DNA from 2 places in the Nonomuraea coxensis DSM 45129 genome. Region 2 is predicted to be linked to the other one. Evidence: riboswitches for the same ligand, from Rfam matches in the RefSeq annotation. Region 2 holds a riboswitch; the other holds the start of a gene.
What was found. Region 2 has a riboswitch for cyclic di-AMP ahead of Nocox_RS43435 (hypothetical protein). Riboswitches for the same ligand answer to the same signal wherever they lie in the genome.

Region 1 (3,197 bases), 2.0 Mb from region 2:
CGCCGAGCCGGTCGGCGAGCGCCCGGCCGCGGGCCCGGTCGCGGACGAGCACGGCGTCGTCGAGCACGGGCACCTCGGGCCCGAGGAAGGCTCCCTGCCCGTGCAGCGGCCGGATGGGCACCCCGGCGGCGGCGAGGGCGGTGGCGGTGGGCGGCTGCGCCCGGCAGACGGCCAGGACGCCGGGGCGGGCGCGGGCGATCTCGACGTGGATCCACGCCTCGCGCGGCGCCCCCGCGGGCAGGTCGGCGGCGTCGAGGGGGATCTCGGCGTACGGGGACGCGGCGGTGAGGGTGCCGAGGGGGACCGGCGGCGTCATCAGCAGCCGGTCGCCGCCGGTCCGGGCGGAGACGTGCCCGAACGCGGTCACCAGCCCCGCCGCCGCCAGCGCCCGCCCGGCCCTGGACAGCTCGTCCGGTAAGTGCTCCATCGGTCGCCCACCCTGCTCGCGAGATCGTTCCGAAGACAGGGAGGACAATACATGTATCTCCATACCTGTTCTAGAGGAACGGATCAGGCTCTCCCTATGCTGGAGGGCATGTCGCTTCAGCACGCGCTGCTCGGCGTCCTGGAGGCGCGCCCCATGAACGGGTACGAGCTGACCCGCTTCTTCGAGGCCGCCCCGCGCTGGGTGTGGTCGGCGCCGCAGAGCCAGATCTATCCCACGCTGCGCCAGATGGAGCAGGCCGGGCTCATCGAGGGCCAGAAGGAGATCCGGGGCACCAGGCTGAGGCGGACCGTCTACTCCATCACCGAGCGCGGCCTGGCGGAGCTGCGCGCCTGGCTCGGCACCGCCCACACCCCGCCGCCGGCGCGGGACGCGTTCTTCCTCCAGGCGCTGTTCTTCGACATGATCGAGCCGGACCGGGCGGCGTCGGTGCTCAAGGCGTTCATCGCCGAGCAGGAGCAGCTCGCCGCCGAGTGGCGGGCGCACAGGGAGGCGCTGCTGGCCAAGGACACGCCCCTGCTCAAGGAGCGGCTGAAGAACCGCCCCGCGGGCGAGCACGACCGCATCGCCGCGCTGAAGGCGCACGTCTTCGCGGGCCAGATCGCCGTCGCGACGGCCCGCGCCGCGTGGGCCCGCGAGAGCCTGCGGCTGCTGGAGGAGCCCACGCCGCCCTGACGGGCGGGGCCGCCGACGCCGACGAGCGCGCGTCCCCGGGCGAAAGGGACACGCGCTCGTACGTGCGGAAGGTCAGGGGGCGTGCGGGAGGGAGGTCAGGAGGCGTACTCGGGGTAGCCGTAGCCGACGACCTGCGACTTCGGCCGGACGCGCTCCTCCACCTTGCCGTTGCCGGTGTTGCCCTCGATGGTGGAGATGGTGCCGTTCTGGTTGTCCTTCACGACGAACCCGACGTGGTCGATGGCGTCGAGGCTCTTGCTGCCGTCCCAGGCGAAGAAGACCACCGCGCCGGGCTTGGCGAGGGTGCCGAAGCGGTCGTTGGCCTTGAACCACTTGGCGTGGGTGACGGTGTAGGCGTCCCAGCCGACCTGGGGGCGGGCGCCCGTCTTCTCGCCGACCCAGGAGACGAACATCGCGCACCAGGGGGCGTTGAGGTAGCCGGCGGGGGTGCCGCCGTCGCGGGCGATGGTCTCGGCGGCCCGCTGCGAGGCGGCGTACCACTGCTGGTACGGGGTGCCGCCGCCGGCGGAGTTCTCGCTGGTGCCCACCTGGGAGCGGGCCACGGCCAGCACCTGGTCGGCGGTGACCTGGATCCTGCTCTCCTGGGCGCGGGCGCGGGGGGCGGAGCGTTCCGCGGGGTTGTTGAGGGTGCTGCCGCCGTGCTGCCCGGTGACCGGAGGGGTGTCGGCGTACGCGGCCTGCGAGCCGAACGTGGCGGCGGCCACGGTCGCGCCGATGACGGCGAGGCTCAGCTTTTGGGCAGCGGTGAAGCGGTGCTTGGCCATCGAGGGGGTTACTCCTTGCTTCCATGCCGCTTACCGGGTTAGCTGACGGGTTCGGACGTGGAAGCTGTCCTACGGCACGTGGTGCCGATTCACCCCGAAGGACGTGGGTCCCCGGTTCCGCGCGTGGCGGATTCAGCGGTCACAGGACGATCCTGTGATGTGATCTCACTTGCGATGGTCAGACATAATCCGACAAAACGGACTTATGCCCTGAGGTGCACCATAAGGTAATACACACGGCAAGAGATTACAACTCCATAAAAGCCAGGTCAGGAGAGCTGTTGCCGGGCGTCGGCGAGGAGCACCATCATGGCAAGGGACTCGTCAAGCGGCATGATCGCCGATTCGGTCCGCCCCTCGGCCACGGCGGCCCGCACCTCGCGCACCTCGCCCGCGTAGCCGTTGTCGGCCGGATCGAGCACGTGCTCCTCGGGCTCCATGCCGGGCGCGGACAGCACGATCCGCTGCGGCGCCCAGAACGCCGCCGGGATCTCCGCCCGCATGCCGGTGCCCACGACGTGGGCGGAGTTGGGGTAGTGCGCGAGCAACGAGGTCGCCACCACGGCGTGCCGCCCCCCGGCGTACGTCAGCAGCCCGGCCGCCTCCGCGTCCACGCCGCTGGGCGCGAGGGAGCCCGTGACCCGCAGGCTCTCCGGCATCCCGAGCAGCAGCTGCGCCAGCCCGAACGGGTAGATGCCGAGGTCGAGCAGCGCGCCGCCGCCCAGTTCCGGCGCCCACAGCCGGTGCGCGGCGTCATAGGGGTGCGCGAAGCCGAAGGACGCCTGCACCGAGCGGATCTCCCCGAAGCGCTCGTCGGAGGCGATCAGGCGGATCAGCGGGTTGAACCGCATCCACATGGCCTCCATGAGGAAGACGCCCGCCTCACGCGCCAGGCGCACCATCGTCTCGGCGTCGGCCACGCTCGCCGCGAGCGGCTTCTCGCACAGCACGGCCTTGCCGTTCGCGATGGCGGCCGCCGCCACCGGGAGGTGCTGGGCGTGCGGCGTGGCGACGTAGACCGCGTCCACGGCCGGGTCGGCGCACAGGTGCTCGTAGGAGCCGTACGCCGACTCCGCGCCCAGCGTCGCGGCCAGCGCCCGCGCCCGCCCGAGGTCGCGGGAGCCGACGGCGGCCACCCGCATGCCCGGCTCGGCCGCGATGGCCGCCCCCACGGTCTGAGCGATGCCGCCGGTCGCCGCTATGCCCCACGCAAAATCTCGCACAAGGCGAGATCGTAGAGGGTTCAGGCGCCGTTGAACGTGTCGGGGTCCGGCCCGAGGCGCTTGCCCTGG
Region 2 (3,197 bases):
GGCTTCCAGTCGGTGCCGGCCCGGCGTTTGGCGTCCTCCGCCTCGGCCTCGTCGAGCAGCAGCCCGTGCTCGCGCTCGACGAGACGGGCGATGGCGAGGTTCATGGCCCGGCCGCCGACGGGCACCGTGGCCGCGGCCACCACCGCGCCGTGGGACAGGACGGCCACGCGGGCCACGTCCTGCCCGATGTCGATGACCATCCGCCCGGTGCCGTCGCGTACCTGCACGCCCGCGCCCAGCGCCGCCGCGAGCCCGTGCGGGACGAGCATGAGCCCGCGGGCCTCGGCGTCGTAGGCGACGTCCCGAAGGGCCGCCTTGTCGATGGACGTGGCGCCCTCCGGCAACGCCATGACCAGGCGCGGACGGGCCGCGAAGGGCCGCCGGTGCACCTTGCGCAGGAAGTGCCTGACCAGCCGCCGGGTCAGCTCGCCGTCGCCCGGCAGGCCCGCGCTGACGGGCCGGCAGGTCTCGTGGCCGCTCGTGGGGTCGGCCTCCGCGCCGTACTCCACGATCTTGCCTGTCCTGGCGTCGCGGACGACGGCGGAGGGCTCGTCCAGGACGATGCCCCTGCGCTTGGCGTAGATCCGCGTGCGCGCGGCCCCCAGATCCACGGCCAGGTCCAGGCCGAGGACACTCATGCCTGTCCAGGCGATTTGTCCATCATGTCGGGATTTGTATCCGCTCGTACCCCAACGCAACACCAGGAACCGAGCGGTACCCCTTTACCTGACGGACCGGTTTCGCGTCGTAAGGGACACCGTGCGAAGCTGGGGGTGTCCCAACACCATGGAGGTCCTCAATGGCGGAATCACCGGAGCCGGAAGTCAGCGAAACTCCCGAGGACGAGATGAAGCGCAAGTTCCGCGAGGCGCTTGAGCGCAAGCGTGGCCAGCACGCGGCCGGCGGCGCGGGTGGCAGGGGCGGCGATCCGTCGAAGATCCACGGTACGCACGGCCCGGCCGCGAACAAGCGATCCTTCAGGCGCAAGAGCGGCGGCTGAGTCAGCAGGTCCGGCAGGTCCGGTAGCCCAGGGAGGGCGCGGTTATTCCGCGCCCTCCCTTTTCTTTGCCCGGCGGCCAGGTAGATCTTTTGTCCGATTCGTGACGATTCGTTTGCTTTCGTCCCTGTGTGCGTGGTTAAGTGTGGCCCATTCAACCAGCCGAATCCCGAACCTCTCGGGAACCGGGGACCCAGTCCGTTGGGGTGAATCCGGCAGCACGCCGGTAGGGCATCTCCTCGTCCGAACCCGTCAGCTAACCCGGTAGGCGTGATGGAGAGGACCCCCGCATGTCGTACCGCGTCACACCCCCGGACACCGGATCCCCACCGGCCGAGATTCCCGACAGCGTAGTGCCGGCCGCCCGCTGAGCGGCTCTTCGTCCAGGCTCCTCCGCGCTCCGCGCAGCCTCCCCCGTCAGGTGTTCTCCCCTGGCTGCGCCCTTCTCCCCTGAGCGCGTGTCCCTGTCCCTCGCAAAGGACCTCACTGCTCCATGTCTGCTTATTTCGGCCTGCGCTCCTGCGCCGTGCTCGCCGCCTGCTCGTTCGGCGCGCTCACCGCCGTCTCCGCCCCCGCCCACGCTGACACCGACGAGAAGATCCTGCTCAAAGGCTCGACCACCGCCTCCTACTTCTGGGACGACGGCTCCGGCAGGGCCGGGGACACCGGCCTGCCGGCCAGCGGCAAGCCGATGCAGAAAGGGCTGGCCGCCAGCCCGAGCTGGCCCCTGCTGACCGAGGGCTACGTGATGTACAAGGGCAAGAAGATGCCCTTCTTCGTGGGCGACCGCGGCCCAGGCGTGCCCTCCAACCGGGGCATCATGCTCGACCTGGACGCCAAGACCTTCGCCGAGCTGACCGGCGGCCGGTTCAACTCCGCCACGCTGGGCGTGGACGGCATCGGCGGCCAGGGCCACATCAAGGTCGACTACGTCATCACCAAGTGGGGCCCCGGGGTCGGCAAGAAGAACCACCCGGTCCCCTTCTCCACCGGCGCCTGGTCGCGGCGTGACAACAACCCGGCCGAGCCCCCGAAGGTCCTGGCCGAGGAGAAGCCGGCGACGACCGGGACCGCGCAGCCGGCGAAGGTCAGGACGAAGACCGGCACGCAGAGCGCGGCGAAGGCCGTGCAGGAGAAGGCGGGCCAGTCAGAGACGCCGGCGCAGGGCGTGGCCGGCGGTTCCGCCGGTGGCGCGGCCGTCCAGCTCGCGGCCGGCCAGGCCGGGACCGTCCGCCAGGGCGAGTCCGCGCAGGCGGGCACCGGCGTGGGCGGCGCCCTGCTCTGGGCCGCCCTGGCCCTGGGAGGCGGGGCCGTGGTGCTGGGCGGTAACCGCCTCCGGCGCCTGCTCAAGCGCGGCGCCTGAGCCGGCGCCGGCATCCGCTCAGAACGCTTTACGTCACCGGACCAGAATGAGATTCTGGTCCGGTGACGACCCGCGTAACCGCCAACGGCATCGACATCGCCTACGAGAGCTTCGGCGACCCCGGAGGCCGCCCGCTGCTCCTCATCATGGGCCTCGGCGCCCAGCTCATCCACTGGGACGAAGGGCTCTGTGAGCTCCTGGCCGAGCAGGGACACCACGTGGTCCGGTTCGACAACCGCGACGCGGGGCTGTCCACGCACGTCGGTGGGGCGGGGGTGCCCGGCGCGGGCACGGCTCCGCCGTACCTGCTGGACGACATGGCCGAGGACACCGCCGGCCTCATGGACGCCCTCGGCTGGCCGCGGGCCCACGTGGTGGGCGCCTCGATGGGCGGCATGATCGCCCAGACGCTGGCCATCCGCCGTCCGGAGCGCGTGCTGACCCTCACCTCGATCATGTCCACCCCCGGCCCTGAGATCGCGCCGCCGACGGCGGAGGCCGCCGCGATCCTCATGGCCCGGCCGGCCGCCGACCGCGACGGCGTGCTGGAGCAGGCCGTACGCACCTGGACAATGATCGGCTCGCCCGGCTACGAGCTGGACCACGAGCGCATCACCACCCTCGCGGGACTGGCCTACGACCGCTGCTTCGACCCGGCGGGCACCGGCCGGCAGCTCGCCGCCATCATGGCGTCCGGCAGCCGGGTCGAGGCGCTCGGCCGGCTGACCGTGCCCACCCTGGTGCTGCACGGCGAGGCCGACCAGCTCGTCCCCCTGGCGGGCGGCGAGGCCACCGCGGCGGCCGTCCCGGGGGCTCGCCTGGTGACGTACCCGGGGA

Region 1: another riboswitch for cyclic di-AMP. It lies ahead of Nocox_RS25135 (CHAP domain-containing protein); the one in region 2 lies ahead of Nocox_RS43435 (hypothetical protein).

Annotation. Positions count from the first base shown of each region.
Region 1 is NZ_CP068985.1:5,321,369-5,324,565, reverse strand. Features, by position in the region: gene Nocox_RS25145 (class II aldolase/adducin family protein) at 1-427, opposite strand, end outside; gene Nocox_RS25140 (PadR family transcriptional regulator) at 536-1,120, shown strand; gene Nocox_RS25135 (CHAP domain-containing protein) at 1,216-1,905, opposite strand; cyclic di-AMP (ydaO/yuaA leader) riboswitch at 1,918-2,053, opposite strand; gene Nocox_RS25130 (Gfo/Idh/MocA family protein) at 2,175-3,128, opposite strand; gene Nocox_RS25125 (aldo/keto reductase) at 3,149-3,197, opposite strand, start outside.
Region 2 is NZ_CP068985.1:7,325,323-7,328,519, reverse strand. Features, by position in the region: gene Nocox_RS34305 (rod shape-determining protein) at 1-638, opposite strand, end outside; gene Nocox_RS34300 (DUF5302 domain-containing protein) at 800-1,000, shown strand; cyclic di-AMP (ydaO/yuaA leader) riboswitch at 1,148-1,283, shown strand; gene Nocox_RS43435 (hypothetical protein) at 1,491-2,360, shown strand; gene Nocox_RS34290 (alpha/beta fold hydrolase) at 2,423-3,197, shown strand, end outside.